Regions from separate parts of the Neobacillus sp. 204 genome, predicted to be linked through region 1. Evidence: predicted binding sites of a transcription regulator. Region 1 holds the regulator's gene; each other region holds the start of a gene.
What was found. The regulator Rex, encoded in region 1, represses fermentation and respiration genes when NADH is low (regulators of the CRP and FNR family bind a similar motif). The targets are predictions, from matches to a motif close to TTGTGAAATATTTCACAA.

Region 1 (4,196 bases):
CCAAGATCACCGCAGATAGAAATAACATCCCCGCTGTCAACCAATGTAAAGAATGGATTGGAATCAATCCAGCGAGCTTTGAACCAAAATAGGAAGCAACTGAACCAAACCCACCTACAATTAGACCTGTTTTAATAGAGATATTTCCTTGACGAAAATGGCTGTAGGCACCTGACAAAGTAGTAAACACCATTGCTGCTAGAGAAGTCCCTAACGCCACATGTATTGGAACTCCAAAAATAACTGTTAAGATGGCAATAATAAAGCCAGAGCCCCCTGCTCCAACAAATCCTAATAAAACCCCCAGCACAAACATAGTCAGCACAATTGCCAACTTCATCCCCTCCAATTGCAAAACCCTAGATATCCTTCTAGGAAATGACTTATAAATAGTCCTGATTACAGACTGATTTGAAAAAAAAATTGCAGAATCATCTATTATTGTACTAAAAATTTTATATCCTATCTGAATCATGCTCTAATTTCCATAAATTTAAAGACTATCTCACACTTGAATGAGATAGTCCTTCATTAAAAGCTAGTATTTTTTGAAACTTGGACTTAAACAAGCACTGGTTGTTTGGTGTCTGTTAATTCCATTAGGCGCAGTTTAATTTCTGCAACATTGACATTTCTTTTGGCTACCCCTGTTTTCATTGCAGCAAAAGCCACTGCCGCCGCTACTTCTGCAGCAACCCTAGGGTCAAATGGATCCGGTATGACATAATCCGCATGAAGCTCTTCATTAGAAATCAAACCAGCAATCGCATATACCGCGGCAAGCTTCATTTCCTCATTGATTTCTTTGGCACGTACATCTAAAGCACCCCGAAAAATGCCTGGGAAGGCAAGCACATTATTGACCTGGTTTGAAAAATCAGAACGTCCTGTCCCCACTACAAGTGCGCCAGCTTTTTTTGCCTCATCCGGCATAATTTCCGGTACCGGGTTTGCCATGGCAAAAATAATCGGGTCACTGTGCATCGAACCAACCATTTCCTTTGTAACGGCACCAGCAGCTGATACCCCTACAAACACATCTGCATCAACTAGTGCATCGGCTAACGTTCCTTGCTTTTGATTGCGATTAGTCATTCGCGCCATTTCATCCTTGAATCGATTCATTCCGGACTGCCGGCCTTCATAAATAATTCCTTTTGTATCACATAAAATAACATCCTTAACACCCATATGTAACAAGAGCTTAACAATTGCTACTCCAGCCGAACCTGCTCCATTAACTACGACACGAATTTCTTCAATTTTCTTTTCCGCCAATTTTAATGCATTAATTAAACCAGCCACTGTTACAATCGCAGTTCCATGCTGGTCATCATGAAAAACTGGAATCTCACAGGCTTTGCGGAGGCGGTCTTCAATTTCAAAGCATTGTGGAGCCGCAATATCCTCTAGGTTCACGCCTCCAAATGTTGGTTCTAGTAACTTAACGGTTTCTACAATTTGGTCTGTGTCAGTGGTGGCTAAGCAAATAGGAAATGCGTCAACATCTGCGAAGGATTTGAATAACACGGCCTTTCCTTCCATAACAGGCATCGCTGCTTTTGGTCCAATATTTCCCAGCCCAAGGACTGCAGTTCCATTTGAAACGACCGCAACAAGATTGCCCTTTGAAGTGTAATCATAGACTTTGCTTTCGTCTTCATAAATATCCATACAAGGCTCTGCCACACCAGGTGAATATGCTAAGCTTAAATCCTTTGCATTATGTACCTTAACCTTTGAATAAATCCCGACTTTTCCTTGATGCTTCTTGTGCATTTTTAACGCTTCAACTCGTAAACTTGACATTGGATTTCCCCACTTTCCGGTTTAGTAACCGTTTGCATTAATCTACCTAAATCTTAGTCCATACGTCCGTATTTTGATAGATTATGTAATTAAAAAAAGCAGGGTTTAAAAATACAAAAGGCTTTCCACAAATTCTGTGAAAAGCCTCTTAACTAGTTATTCTTCTTCTTCTTCCTCTACTTCCACCGTCGGATAATGCTTTAAAAAATAGACAAGCGATTGCAGCTCCACTGCCAGGTCAATATGATGCACCCTAATCAGTGGAGGGACATTTAATCGTGCTGGAGTAAAGTTTAATATCCCCTTTACATTTGCACTTACAAGTCGGTCGGTAATCATCTGTGCTACAGGGGCCGGAACCGTTAAAATGGCAACGGATATACCCCCCTCAGTTAAAACCTTCTCTAATTCATCCATATGATAAACTGGGACCTCGCGAATCTTGGTTCCCATTTTTTCTGGATCAACATCAAAGGCACATTCTATTTTTGTGTTATTATTTTTTAAAAAATTATAATTTAAGAACGCCGTGCCTAGATTTCCAACCCCTATTAAGGCAACCTTTGTTAACTCATCCTGGTCCAAAGTTTTACGGAAGAAGGATATCAAATAATTAACATTGTACCCATAACCCTTTTTCCCCAATGCACCGAAATAAGAAAAATCGCGGCGAATTGTGGCGGAGTCTACCTTTACTGCTTCACTTAGTTCGGCTGAAGAGACCCTTTGTTTACCGGATGTATGCAGGTTTTTTAGAAATCGGTAATAGAGGGGCAGCCGTTTTGCTGTCGCCTGTGGTATTTTCATTGTTTCATTACTCATAATCTCCCACACCCCTTGGATAATTTAGTTAAATATCATTTAACTTTTTCAGTTCTCTTAAAATCACCATTTTTACCGCCCGTTTTTTCGACAAGATACGTCGGTCCAATCACCATACCTTTATCAACGGCTTTACACATATCATAAACCGTTAAAGCACACGCTGAAGCGGCTGTTAACGCTTCCATTTCTACCCCTGTATTCCCCTTGGTTTTAACGGCTGCTGCTATATTTAAACGATAGTTCTCTTGCGTGTCCTGTTCCCAGGAAAAAGAAATATTAACCCCTGTTAATGGAATCGGATGACACATCGGAATCAAATCCCAAGTCTTTTTTGCTGCCATGACTGCAGCTACCTGAGCCACTGCTAAGACATCGCCTTTTTTCATCTCGTTATTGGTAATTTTATCATAAATTTCTTTACTAATGGTAATGCTGGAATGAGCAATTGCCGTACGTGCCGTTTCAGGCTTATCACTGACATCGACCATTTTTGCTCGGCCTTCTTCATTAAAATGAGTAAATTCTGCCATATAAAAAAATCCTCCCATCAAATCATACACTATTTTTCCTTCTATGTGTGTGAAACTTTGAACTAAATCCAAGGTTTTTTGTCGAATTAAAACTCTCATCCTCCTAACCTGCTTAGCAGTTTATTGCCGACATACCGGGAATAAGGTACACTAAACCTATGTAATAGAGGTGAATGAGAATGATTTTGTTACAGGTTAATCAACTACAAAAATATTATGGTGCTGACCTTATTTTATCGAATATTAAACTAGAATTACAAACTCGAGACCGTGTGGCTTTAGTGGGACGCAATGGGGCAGGAAAATCGACATTATTGAAGATTATTGCTGGACACCTGTCGCATGATGGCGGAGAAATCATTAAGCCAAAAGAAGTAACGATTGGCTATCTAGCACAAAATACTGGTTTAGAGTCTTCTTTGTCCATATGGGAAGAAATGCTGACAGTCTTTGAACCACTGCTTTTAATGGAAAAATCACTCCGTACCCTTGAAGAACAAATGGCCGATCCTCTTGTTTTTGATGACCATGGGAGATACGAGAAAGTCCTAAAAGAGTACGATCATCTGCAGGTGAAATTTAAAGAGCAAGGTGGATATCAGTACGAGGCAGAGCTGCGTTCTGTCCTTCATGGGTTAAATTTTCCTGATAAATCCCTGATGATATCCAGTTTAAGCGGAGGTCAAAAAACTCGGCTTGCCCTTGGTAAGCTGCTCTTAACCAAGCCCGATATCTTAATATTGGACGAGCCGACCAACCATCTCGATATTGATACCCTTTCCTGGCTGGAGCAATATTTGCAAAGTTACCACGGGGCCATTTTAATTGTTTCCCATGACCGATATTTTTTAGATAAAGTGGTTACGCAGGTTTATGAAGTATCCCGTAAGCAAATTCAAAGGTTTACAGGTAACTATAGTTCCTACCTTGATCAAAAAGCGGCTAATTATGAGCGTGATTTAAAGCTTTTTGAAAAACAACAGCAAGAGGTTGCTGATCTGCAGGACTTCATTAACCGAAATCTAGCACGGG
Region 2 (4,196 bases), on a different contig from region 1:
AGGGCAGTGAACCAAAACCGATTCGAATCTTCGAATCGGTTTTTATATGGAGTTCTTTCAATCATTTAAATCGCATATTTTTAAAAGATAGAATTTATTGGGGGAGATAGAATGGCTTATAATGTGCTCATGACTTCTGATCCTGGAATCGATGATTCTTTTGCCATAATGTATGCCTTACTAAATCCGAAGATTAACATAGTTGGTATTGTCAGTGGTTATGGGAATACACCGAAAGAGCAATCAATTAAAAATACAGCCTACCTATTAACTTTAGGTGGTAGAGCGGATATTCCAATTATTGCAGGTAGCGCAGGACCACTATTAGGTGAACCGATCACATATTATCCGGAGATACATGGCAAAGAGGGATTAGGACCGATAAAGCCTCCAGATACGATACAGAATGTGAAGGTATATGATATAAATAAAATTAGTGAGCTTGTTTCCCAGTATAAAGGGAATCTTGTTATTGTTTCTGTCGGAAGATTAACCGACCTTGCCTTGATGTTTATCTTATACGGAAATGATGCATTAAAGGAAGTCAACGGCTTTTATATTATGGGTGGGGCTTTTTTGGTCCCGGGGAATATTAGCGCTGAAGCAGAAGCGAATTTTTATGTTGACCCAATTGCTGCACATACTGTGATGGAAAAAGCACATAATATCTATTTATACCCGTTAAATGTTACAAACAAAGCACTGATCACGCCCGATATTATTGACTTTCTTAGCCAAAACAGCCCTACACCTTTTCGGCCATTATTAAAACCAGCCTTTGATTATTACTATAAGGCCTATCAGAAAAATGTCCCGGGCATTAAAGGGGCGCCACTTCATGATGTAGTCCCGCTCATGGCGTTAACGGAACCTGATTTGGTCAAATATATCCCAAAACGAGTGAGAGTCGAGAATTTTGGGAATGCCAAGGGCAAAAGTATTGCAGACTTTCGACCAAAACCAGATAAGGAACCCACAGAATCACTTGATTACATTGGGATGGAAATTGATACACAAAAGTTTTCCGTCAACTTCATGGAAATATTTTTACAAGGTGAATTTAATAAAGAATAATGAAACTCGGGGTCTCAAGTTTCATTATTACATCAGCATAAGACAAGTATGTTAATCTATTATTTTCACTGATATATTTTCACTGAATTTCCTAGTTTTTGAAATTTCATTGACGGTTTGGCAAAAATCGGTTAAAATAAAGATACGCTTTTAAGTTAGTTTAATATTTATTGGTTTAGGTAGTCGTAACTGCACGAACATGTGGGTGATGTCTATTACCCAAACGTGTCAGTACGTCTTTTTTATTTTTTTTACTGTAAAATAAATTAAAAGTGAACAATTATTTTGGGGGTTATTTCATGAACAACGGTAAAGTTAAATGGTTTAATGCAGAAAAAGGTTTTGGATTTATCGAAGCAGATGGCGGTCAAGACGTATTTGTTCACTTTTCAGCAATTCAATCAGAAGGCTTCAAAACATTAGAAGAAGGCCAATCAGTTTCTTTCGAAATCGTTGAAGGCGCTCGTGGACCACAAGCTTCTAACGTTCAAACTGTTTAATTCTATTGAAATAAAAAGGTGATGCAAGAGATTTAGCATCACCTTTTTATCTATAATATTTATTAATAATAACCTAGTTTCAATGGGCAATAGGAAACTGCTAAATGATGTATATTGATATTTTCCATATTATTTAGCTAACAAACAAAATAGTAAAAACAGTCATGCACTAATTATAAGGGGTGATCGTTTTGGCGTTTGGTAGAAAAAATGATGAGGAAATCAAATTAGAAGAAACGAAAATATGGGTATGTAATTCAGAAACTTGTAAATGCTGGGTCCGTGACAATTTTAAAAGCACGGATTTGCCTTTATGCCCGATTTGTAAAAGTGAAATGAGTTTAACAACAAAAGAATTACAAGTAATTCACAACCATAGTAAAAATTTTATGTAATATAAATAGTAGCAGGGAGGTATTATTTCTCCCTGCTTTTTATTATTCTTTGGCGTTTACTTTACAATAGGAAAGGACCATTGCTTCTTCATCCTCTTCAAGAGCAAAGTCTAGAACTTTCTCACTTCCCTGTTCATAAAGATAAAAGTTGGTAATTTTTTCACCATTTTCGTCGCTAACGAAGATTGCTCTTAGGCCAATTCCTTTTTCTGAATAAAGCTCATCTTCTTCATCTACATTTAGTTCTAAGAAAAACTCATAACGGTCTCCTGATAATAAACCGAATGGATCCTCTAATTTTTCAACGGAATGTCCAGTAATGTTCATATGTATCATCCTCTGCAAAGTATTCATCCATACTATTATACACATATTTAATTCAACAAGAAAAAATTGAATCGCTATTATTATTTTTCTCGAAGAATGTTATTTTTTACATATAAATTTCAAACCATTTTGAAATTATTGTGAATAAATTTTAAATAGGGTTTCTAAATAGCAATAAGGTAAGATAAATGGTGAAAAATAGTGGTCTCATAAAGAAAAGTAGGTTATTAGGTATAAGTTTTTATGTGAAATATTTCACAAATTTGGAGAGATTAAATGAATTCGATGACAGAGCCTTTATATATTCAGTGGCAGCCGTTTTTCTTAGCTAAAAAAAATTATTATCAGTTTCTGCATTTTTTATTTTTAGTACCTTCGAACATCGAGTCATTATTGGGAATTCGAAATAATGGTAATTTACAAGAATTAGAGGAAGTTCATAAGGGTGGAAAAATTCTTCGGAACTTTTTTGAACATTTAACGGAGGAGCAAATCAACAGGGAATATGAAGAGTTCCGTCGCTTATTTATTGGTCCAGGCCCGCTGGTTGCACCACCTTGGGAGTCATACTACCGGAGCAGGGAACAATTGTTATTTGAGGAATGGACCTATCAAGTCAGAGAGCAATACCATCACTTTGGTCTCCAATATAAACATGAAAATAAGGAACCTGATGATCACCTTTTACTTGAATTGGAATTTATGCTGTATCTGGTGGATTTAAGCTTGCAAGAGACCAAGGCAGATAAAAAAGCCAGAGAGAAATCTCTGGCTTTTTTAGTATACAAACACGATAATTTAACGTTTTTTTGAAAGAATATGTATGGAGGAGAAGATGAGATTCGAACTCACGCAACGGTTACCCGTCCTAGCGCATTTCGAGTGCGCCCCCTTATAACCACTTGGGTACTTCTCCAACTTAGCTCATGGAGCGGGTGAGGGGAATCGAACCCCCGCCGTCAGCTTGGGAAGCTGAAATTCTACCATTAAACCACACCCGCATACATCATTAATAACCATACAAATTATACCATAATAATTAACATTTTTGCAGATGAAAATTGTTTTTGGAGATTAAAATATTTCTGTGGTTAAGGAAAAACTTCAAAAAACGTTCAAAAACATTCAAATTATGATTGTTTTTGAAAGAAAATGATTGATTTTTGCAATCGTTTTCAGTACTATGTAATTAAGAACAAAAAAATTTAGGTGGTGATGACATGTTAACACCAGAACGTCATCGAATTATTCTGCAATTATTAAAAGAGAAAAATGTCGTTAAAATTAATGAAATTATGGAGTTAACGGAATCCTCGGAGTCAACTATTCGCCGAGATCTATCGCAATTAGAGGACCAAAAGTTTTTAAAGAGAATTCATGGAGGTGCCTCCAGATTACAGGGGAAACTTCAAGAGCCGAGTATGATTGAGAAATCCTCCAAAAACCTTCAAGAAAAACGATTGATTGCACAATATGCAGCAAGTTTGGTGGATGAAGGTGATTGTATTTATCTTGATGCTGGGTCAACTGTGATTGAAATGATTGAATTCCTTCCATATAAGGAAATCGTTGTTGTTACGAACGGCTTAATGCACTTAAAACCATTATTAGAGAAAGGCATCAACACCTACTTAATCGGTGGCTTGGCGAAGCCGAATACAAATGCTTTCATCGGCAGAGGTGCCTTAGCAGGCCTAGACCTTTACCGTTTTGATAAATGCTTCATAGGTGTAAATGGCATTCATCCGCAATTTGGCTTTACCACGCCAGATCAAGAGGAAGCCATGGTGAAGCAAAAGGCAATTGCTCTTTCTAGAGAGACATATGTGCTAGCGGATAATACAAAATTTGCTGAAATCTCATTTGCCAAAATTGCCGATATTCATGAAGCAGCGATTAT
Region 3 (4,196 bases), on a different contig from region 1:
TTACAAATTCATTTATATATCGACATTATTTCCTAAGAAATATGCCAAGCCGGATCGAACTTATGACGATTGTATGAACTTATTGCTCATTTATTGCTAATTATTCTTTGTTAACAATATAATTATAGTATTATCTTGTAAATCCAACCTTGACTGTCAATTTTTTTATATCAAATTTTCGTACCTTTAAAGGTGGTTATGAGTATGCAGTCAGTAAAAGAAATGCCGGTAACACTGTCCCATCTTTTTGATACAGTTCACCATATAAAGAAAGTGGAAAAAGGTACTTTTTTATTCCAGGAAGGATCTCCTGCCGATGAATTGTACATTGTTCAAAGCGGAATTTTGCAAATCAGCAAGATCATTCCTGATGGAAGAGAGCTCACACTACGATTGTGCTCGCGAGGTGATTTTGTTGGCGAATTAAACTTATTCTCCCCTTCTTCTCGATATTTATTAAGTGCGCGGGTTATTGAAAGTGGTGAGGTTGCCGTTATTATGAAAGATACGCTCGAAGAAAAACTATCGCAAAATCTGTCGCTTTCATTTGAATTCATTAAGTGGATGAGCCAACAATATCGAAAAACCCAAACCAAGTTTCGTGATTTGGTTCTCCATGGTAAAAAAGGAGCTCTCTACTCTACGCTTATTCGAATTACTAATAGTTATGGAATTAAAACGAATAAAGGAATTTTGATCGAATTACCACTAACCAATCAAGAGTTAGCAAATTTTTGCGGTACTTCACGGGAAGTTGTCAACCGCTTGTTGAGTGATTTACGGAAGACAGGAATTCTATCTATTGATAAGGGCACAATTACGATACATGATTTAGACTATTTAAAAAGGGAAATTGATTGTGAAGAATGTCCAGTAGAAATCTGTAAAGTGGATTAGATTAGATAAAAAAAATCGGTCATTATGACCGATTTTTTTATGTTAATAAGACTATTTGAATGGCGACTATTGTAAAAAATAGCGCAGAATTGATGATTTCGTAAATACCAATTTGTTTTGGGGTTAACGGTTTCCTATAAAAAATGATTGCTCGTAGTAAACTAGGGATCAAAGCTAAGGCAACAATCCAAGTTCCAAAACTGAAGCAAGCGACCACTAACAATATATGGTAAATCCATGAAATCCATTTAAATTGGTTATTCTTTCTCTCCCTAATCATTGTTTTGACATAAAAGGTACAACCAACAAAAAATAAGACCGAAATTAAAAAAGGGAAAACAATAGTCTCAATGGTTATCCCACCATGGGCTAAATAACTGCTTGCTAAGCCCGCAATGGAAAAGGCAAAAATAGCACTGAGATCATTCATAAACGCGCGATCTTGATTCTTTGAAGTATAGTACGCATTAATCACAAAACACGGAAGCATCAGAAGACCAAAATAAATGATTGATGGTCTTTCGAACAGTGGAATAAGTAAAAGTAACAGCGACGGAATCATATATATAACCGTCCATTTTATATAAAAAGGGATCTTTTTTCTTTTAAATAAAAGGAGCATCGGATAGGTTGCCAAGTACAATAAGAGCCAGCCGATGAAAAACGGAATATGCTTCCAAAGGAAGCCCCCTTCAATGACACCAAGCCAAAAAGGGATGATTAGCATTGCCCATGCACCATGTTGTTTCGGTAGAAATAACTTCATCATTTTCACTCCTTTTCCCTGCCTACCCTAAATATAAGCTAGCATAGCGGAAAAATAAGTGAAACACATCACATAATTACATGAAAAAAGAAGGCCATCGCCTTCTTTTTGTGACAATTTTGTATAGGTTTGAATGGAGTGCAGCAATCTTTTCATCTACTAGGTAACTATCAGCATCTCTAGTTCGGTTAACCCATGAGCGATTGCTACATTTCCATTAACCAGCCTATTATTTATTTAACAAACATGATATCCCCTAATTTGTATTATAGAGGATATCCATATTTCAAGCTGTGATAAAAGTAACAGATTTGACAATTCTATTAACTTTTTTTATCAATTTTATGAACAAGTTCGTTTAGAAATTTCAAAGTCCAGATTATTGCCTTTTTATCATCAATCTGAAAGCAAGGAACCTTCGTTTTCGATGTGAGTTCCATTTCCATTTCTTCTTTCCAATAAATAATTGCTGCCACATTAGATACCTTATTTAATAAAGAAAGGTCATTTTCATTTCTTAATAACAGCAACTTCGGAAAAGTCTCAAGTTTATAACCTTCGATTAAAATCACATCTGGCTGAAAAAATTTCATCAATTCTATCTGATCGTGTAGTGAGTAATAATCGTTCCCTGTTTGAAGGAGGATACTCCCGTCTCCCTCAACAATGGAAGCAAGCGCGCCAGCATTTACATGTTTTTCTGTATCTTTAATCGGTATGTTCTCTGGCTTGCCACCATGACCGTGATGTTTAATGGTAACTGTTTTTACTCCTTTTTCAGCTAACATTTTAATCAACTTTGTAGTAATTGTGGTCTTTCCACTATTTTGATAACCCACCACTTGAAAAATGACCGGCGTTACCAAGGCCACTCGCTGCCCACTTGGTCTTCGAGAAGAAGGACATCTACCTCATTGCCTGCTGAATAGCCTCTAGTTCCGCCTGGAAGAATCATCAACGAATTAGCTCCAGAGAGGCTCATAATGATGTTTGACTTATCGAGACCACTCGGTGTTGCCTTAAGTCTTCCGGCATCGATAAACGAAGAACTTCGTACAAATCTTGTAAACGGATTAGCTTTAGGAAAATCCGCATCTAAAAGAGCTTTTTCTTTACGAAGATGCGGTTTTTCAGAAAAAAGCATTCTTCTAATGATTGGGCGGGCAAACAATTCAAACCCAACATAACATGCGGAAGGATTCCCCGAAAGTCCAAATAGAAGTTTCCCATTATACTGTGCCACAGTCGTCACACTTCCAGGTCGCATGGCCACTTTATTAAAGAAAACCTCCGCACCAAGCTTTTCATAAATTGCTGGCAGATAATCAAAATCCCCAACTGAAACCCCGCCGGTTGTAATTAACAAATCCACTTCGTTTAAAGCATTTTTCACTGCTTCAAAACAAGTGTCAAACTCATCCGGAAGCTTGCCTAAATAAAGGACAATCCCACCTGCTCTTTCTATTTGAGCTGCGATCATATGGGAATTACTGTTACGAATTTTCCCTGGAACTAGAGCCTCGTTGACCTCTAATAGCTCCGTCCCTGTAGCAAATAATCCAACCAGAGGTTTTTTCGCCACGGCCACACGTTCGTATCCAAACGTCGCAAGCATGGCTTGTATCCCGGGATTTATTAAGGTCCCTTTTTTCACCAAAACTTCACCTTGCTTCGCATCCTCGCCTCTAAACGAAACATTGTCACCTTTTTTAAACCTGCGTTTAATTGACATATAGGGGATCCCATTCTTTTCATATATCTGTGCAAGTTCGAACATTACCACTGCATCTGTACCTTCAGGCATCATCGCACCAGTCATAATTCTTACCGCTTGGAACGCTCTAATTACTTTTTTTGACACCATTCCAGCACCAATATGATCGACTACTTCAAATTCAACAATATTGGATAATGAGGCATCACATGTATCTATTGACCTGACGGCAAAGCCATCGTAGGGTGCCCGATCAAAATGAGGCACATCACTTGTTGCTACTAAATCCTCTGATAAAAAGCGCCCATAGCTTTCATTTATTGAAACATGTTCGGTAACACCTTGTAATTGATATTTCATAATTTTTTCGACCGCTTCCCCAATGGGTATCGGTCTTCTTCTTTCGAACAAAATTATCAGCTCCTACCATAAACTTATATGTATTAATTTTGATATGTACCATTTATCAATGATTAATTTTCATTATAAACTTATTAAAAACTTAGTAACATATCAAAAGTCACAAAATAAAGGAATACATCTATAAAAATGAAAATCATAGCGAATGTGTGATTCACGTCACCTAGTTTTTATCCAGTTTAATTTATGATTAGTTTAGCGTTAATAAACAGGATTATTTTTTAAGGAGGAAATATACTATGAGTTTCACGATTACTGCAGATACATTAGTTAAAGATATTGTAAACGAATTACCAAAAACAAGTGATGTTTTCAAAAAAAATCGGATTGATTTTTGCTGTGGTGGTAACATTCCGTTATCGGATGCGGTTATTCAAAATAATCTTAACCTCGATACAT
Region 4 (4,196 bases), on a different contig from region 1:
TGCTTCCATAAGAACCCTCCTTGTCTACATCAACGCTTAATACTTAATTACTTTTTATGGCATCCCGAACATGTTTCTGCTACATGGCAGGTATAACAAAAATCGGTTACTTTTTGATTAACACTAACTTGTACTGGGTGTTTTTTTCTCCAAGATTGGTTATTCTCATGCATGCTAGGATGACAGCTTGAGCAAGCTACGATTTTTGAATCTAAATTGTCGGATTGCTGATAATTGTGACAGGCAAGGCATTTTTGTTTATCTTCATATGCTACCTCACCATGTTTTATCATGAAGTTGCTAGTATGGCTTTCAGGTCTCGTACTGTGACAAGCCTTACAAAATGTGTTTTGTTTTGCATATTCGTACTGTGTAATTGTAGGTTTTGTATCTTTGATATTGTGTAAGAATTTTTTTACAGCTGGTAAAGTATCAAATCCTTTAATCTCTACCTCCGACATTCCTTTATGACATTCATTACATTTCACTAAGTTTGTTGCGGCTTGTTTGCCGTGTGTTTTAAACTTAAAGTTCTCTTTTTTATGGCTCTTCGGTACCATTCCAGTCGTATGACAAGCAGAACATTCCGTTGTTATTTTCCTATCTTTATGACACTCCATACACGTATCCATATCTGGTCTAGTGAATTTTAAATCGGCCATGGCTACAGTTCCAATCCTGCTATTCCACTTTTCGTAGTCAGTTGAGTAAGTCATTTTTCGGTCAGCGACTTTACCGTGTGCAACCCCACTATGACACTGTACACATTCAACACCTTCAGTTTTATGCTTATCATGTGGGACGATTAAATCACCGGATGGAGTTACCTCTCGTTTTAAAACATCGTGGCAGGACTCACATGCGCTGTCTGGTATTTCTCCAGGCATTCGAATTGGTGCAGCAGATGTGCTCTTTGATTGTTTTTTTAACTTTTCAACTACCCCTTGAGCTTTATCTTTTGCCAAATCCTTTAACACAGGATCGGTATGACAGCTGGTACAATCCACTTCGCTGTGTGTGGAGGCTTTCCATGTATAGACCTCCGGTTTCATCTCATGACAGGATGCGCAAAATTCTGAGCTGGAAGTTGTTTCTAGCCCCACGAAGCTGAGACCAAAGAAAATGGCTAGAAACAACAGTGTTAATGTTGCAATTTTTATTAACTTATAGTGAAAACGGGGAGGGGTCGACCGCGTTTCTCGTTCTTCTTCCATAAAGCGACCCTCCTGAACAAAATTAATTATTTCTTCTTGTCTGATTTAAAGCCAGTTCTGTGACAGTATTGACAGTAAACATCTGTTGGTGCTTTTACTTCTGTTGATCCTGGTTTTGGCTTTTCACGGTCGTGACAGACGAAGCATTCTGATTTTTGATCAGCTGTTTTTGCTTTTGACGCGTGAGCTGTTAGCCATTGATCACTGTCTACGTGACCAGCAGGACGGTTGCTGTGACAAGCGCTACAGAATTTATTGATTCGTGATTGATCTTTAACGATTGTGATGTTTGGTATATACTTTGTTTTTGTTTCTTTCATCTTAAGTAGCGAAATAATGTCTTCTTTTGGAATGGCTTTAAACCATTTAGAATCCTGGTGACAGTTCACGCACTTATCTAACTCTTTAACTGCTGTGCTGCCATGATTTCCGTTCCAGCCTTCAACCTTATGGCTTTTAGGAACTTTAACTTTTTTATGGCAAGTTTCACACGCCATTGAAAGTTTGACGTCTTTTTGTTGTTTTCCAATTGCTTGTAAAATGATATCCTGTGTTTTTTGATCATGCTCTGCTAAGGCTTCTGCTTCTTTCGTCTCGCCTTCACCTGTTGCCTTAGTCGTTGCTTCAGTTGCTGTTGCAGTTGTAGTTTCCTTACCTTTTTCCTTAAGTTGTTTCTCAAGTTCCTCTGGATTTGCTGGAACGTTATAAGAAGCTTCCTTCCAAGGCTTTACGCCGTTGTTCACTTGATCATGGCAATCAATACAAGTTCCCATGTTTGGTCTTAGGTATTTCTTTTCCATTAACTTTTCAGCACTCTCTGCTGTCCACTTACCGCGAACTTCTTCGACGTTGATACCACGAGAAGCCATCTTCGCATGCACGACCCCAGCATGACAGGTAATACAAGGAATATCTTGTTCGATATGTCCTTTGTGATTTACCTTTAAGTCCCCAGACGCTGTGACTAGACGATTTTTCGAGTGACATTGTAAACAGTTTTCGTTTGATACTGCCTCTTCTTCGGTTTGAACAATTTGTTCGGGTACACCTGTTACGTGGTAGTACACTTCTTTCACTGATTTCATCTTATGGGTAATCATGTTGGTGAAACCAGGCTTGATATGACACTGAACACAAGTGATCTGGTTGTGAGCACTCGCTGTATAGGTAGAATATTCAGGTGCCATTTCGTGACAGCTTGCACAGAATGTCGGGGAGTTAGTTAAGGAAAGAACTCCATAACCTCCGCCAAAAACAACGATACAACCAACAAGGGAAACGAACAGCAATTTCCACCTGTTTACTGGATTCTTCCAATCAATTCCTCGAAACTTTCGCCATAATCCGCGAATCAGGCCAACTTTTTTTCTATCTTCTCTACTTTCGGGATCTATATTTTTATTTTTTTTCCCCCAAATGGCCACTTAATTCACCCTTCCCATTTTGGATTCATTATCTATTTATTTTCCATATTAACCTCTCTAAAGGTAGTATCTAACATTGTGAGAGTATATTCCAATGTACAAATTGTGAATAATTTTTCATTGTAAAAAAAGGGCTAATTCCCCCTAAAAACAACATAAAAACATTGTTATTCCAAGGGTAGATTAACACTACACCGGCATTGGTAAGTGTGGATATTTTTGAATTTTTATACGTAATATCTACTTATTATTCATTTATCTTAAGTATTTATTAGCTCTTATTTCTGGTTGAAATATATTCTCAAAATCACGCCATAAGTCTGTCATATTTGACAAAAAACCGAACTTACTGAAGTCGAACTGACGATTCGGACAACGAAGAAAATATAATAGTAGATTGTAGGAATTCTGCTTCCTTCCAACATTGTTGTCACTGTTTGGAGGAAGTGGTAAGATGGAAAAGAAATTATCGAATATTTTTGACAAGGTTTTTTAATTTAGCACTTATTGACTCTCAGGTAAAAGGAGCGTTCATCAGATATGGGGATTTTAGATAAAGTGTTTGATTTGAACAAGCGTGAGCTGAAGCGGCTAGACAAGCTTGCGGCGAAAATAGACGCACTGGCGGCGGAAACAGAAAGGTTGACCGATGGCCAGCTGCGAGAAAAAACGGAAGAGTTCAAGTCCCGCTATCAAAATGGGGAAACATTGGATGATTTACTGGTTGAAGCATTTGCAGTTGTCCGTGAAGGGGCTCGCCGTGTGCTTGGTTTATATCCGTATCATGTTCAGCTAATGGGGGGTATTTCTCTCCACGAAGGGAACATTTCGGAGATGAAAACTGGGGAAGGTAAAACGTTAACTGCGACCATGCCAGTTTATCTGAACGCACTTTCTGGTAAAGGTGTTCACGTTATTACGGTCAACGAATACTTAGCAAGCCGTGACGCCGTTGAAATGGGAGAATTGTATCAATTTCTCGGCCTATCGGTTGGACTAAATTTAAATAGCATGGATAAAGAAGAAAAACAAGCAGCTTATGCCGCTGATATTACGTATGGAACGAATAACGAATTTGGTTTCGATTATTTGCGTGATAACATGGTCCTATATAAGGAACAAAAAGTACAGCGACCACTTTTCTTTGGCGTCATTGACGAGGTTGACTCGATTTTAATTGATGAAGCCCGTACCCCTTTAATTATTTCAGGATCGGCACAAAAGTCAGCTGTCCTTTATATTCAAGCCAATGGCTTTGTAAAAATGCTATCAAAGGATACAGATTATACGTACGATGAAAAAACGAAGGGTGTTATGTTGACAGAAGAGGGAATCAGTAAAGCCGAAAAAGCTTTCGGAATTGAAAACCTCTTTGACATGGCACATGTTACTTTAAACCATCATATTAATCAGGCCTTAAAAGCGAATGTCAGCATGCACCTCGATGTTGATTATGTCGTTCAAGACGGCGAAATTGTCATTGTTGATCAGTTCACTGGCCGTTTGATGAAGGGCCGCCGTTATAGCGAAGGCCTGCACCAGGCAATTGAGGCAAAAG

Region 2: a site for Rex is predicted at 2,540-2,557, ahead of ACJ004_RS22410 (TorD/DmsD family molecular chaperone). Genes of this name have one in related genera too.
Region 3: a site for Rex is predicted at 1,720-1,737, ahead of ACJ004_RS00805 (YwiC-like family protein). Genes of this name have one in related genera too.
Region 4: a site for Rex is predicted at 2,742-2,759, ahead of ACJ004_RS09595 (cytochrome c3 family protein). Genes of this name have one in related genera too.

The regions. Positions count from the first base shown of each region.
Region 1 covers NZ_JBJORY010000024.1:4,506-8,701, reverse strand. The annotation lists gene ACJ004_RS28285 (sulfite exporter TauE/SafE family protein) at 1-334, opposite strand, end outside; gene ystJ (NADP-dependent malic enzyme) at 562-1,809, opposite strand; gene ACJ004_RS28275 (redox-sensing transcriptional repressor Rex) at 1,966-2,631, opposite strand; gene moaC (cyclic pyranopterin monophosphate synthase MoaC) at 2,667-3,164, opposite strand; gene ACJ004_RS28265 (ABC transporter ATP-binding protein) at 3,344-4,196, shown strand, end outside.
Region 2 covers NZ_JBJORY010000012.1:86,480-90,675, forward strand. The annotation lists gene ku (non-homologous end joining protein Ku) at 1-1, shown strand, start outside; gene ACJ004_RS22390 (nucleoside hydrolase) at 112-1,074, shown strand; gene ACJ004_RS22395 (cold-shock protein) at 1,374-1,574, shown strand; gene ACJ004_RS22400 (cold-shock protein) at 1,766-1,969, shown strand; gene ACJ004_RS22405 (DUF6509 family protein) at 2,012-2,296, opposite strand; gene ACJ004_RS22410 (TorD/DmsD family molecular chaperone) at 2,573-3,109, shown strand; tRNA gene ACJ004_RS22415 (tRNA-Ser) at 3,121-3,212, opposite strand; tRNA gene ACJ004_RS22420 (tRNA-Gly) at 3,224-3,297, opposite strand; gene ACJ004_RS22425 (DeoR/GlpR family DNA-binding transcription regulator) at 3,517-4,196, shown strand, end outside.
Region 3 covers NZ_JBJORY010000001.1:156,531-160,726, reverse strand. The annotation lists gene ACJ004_RS00810 (Crp/Fnr family transcriptional regulator) at 205-897, shown strand; gene ACJ004_RS00805 (YwiC-like family protein) at 935-1,663, opposite strand; gene mobB (molybdopterin-guanine dinucleotide biosynthesis protein B) at 1,987-2,535, opposite strand; gene ACJ004_RS00795 (molybdopterin molybdotransferase MoeA) at 2,523-3,788, opposite strand; gene ric (iron-sulfur cluster repair di-iron protein) at 4,037-4,196, shown strand, end outside.
Region 4 covers NZ_JBJORY010000004.1:52,391-56,586, reverse strand. The annotation lists gene ACJ004_RS09605 (tetratricopeptide repeat protein) at 1-9, opposite strand, end outside; gene ACJ004_RS09600 (cytochrome c3 family protein) at 48-1,214, opposite strand; gene ACJ004_RS09595 (cytochrome c3 family protein) at 1,241-2,638, opposite strand; gene secA (preprotein translocase subunit SecA) at 3,179-4,196, shown strand, end outside.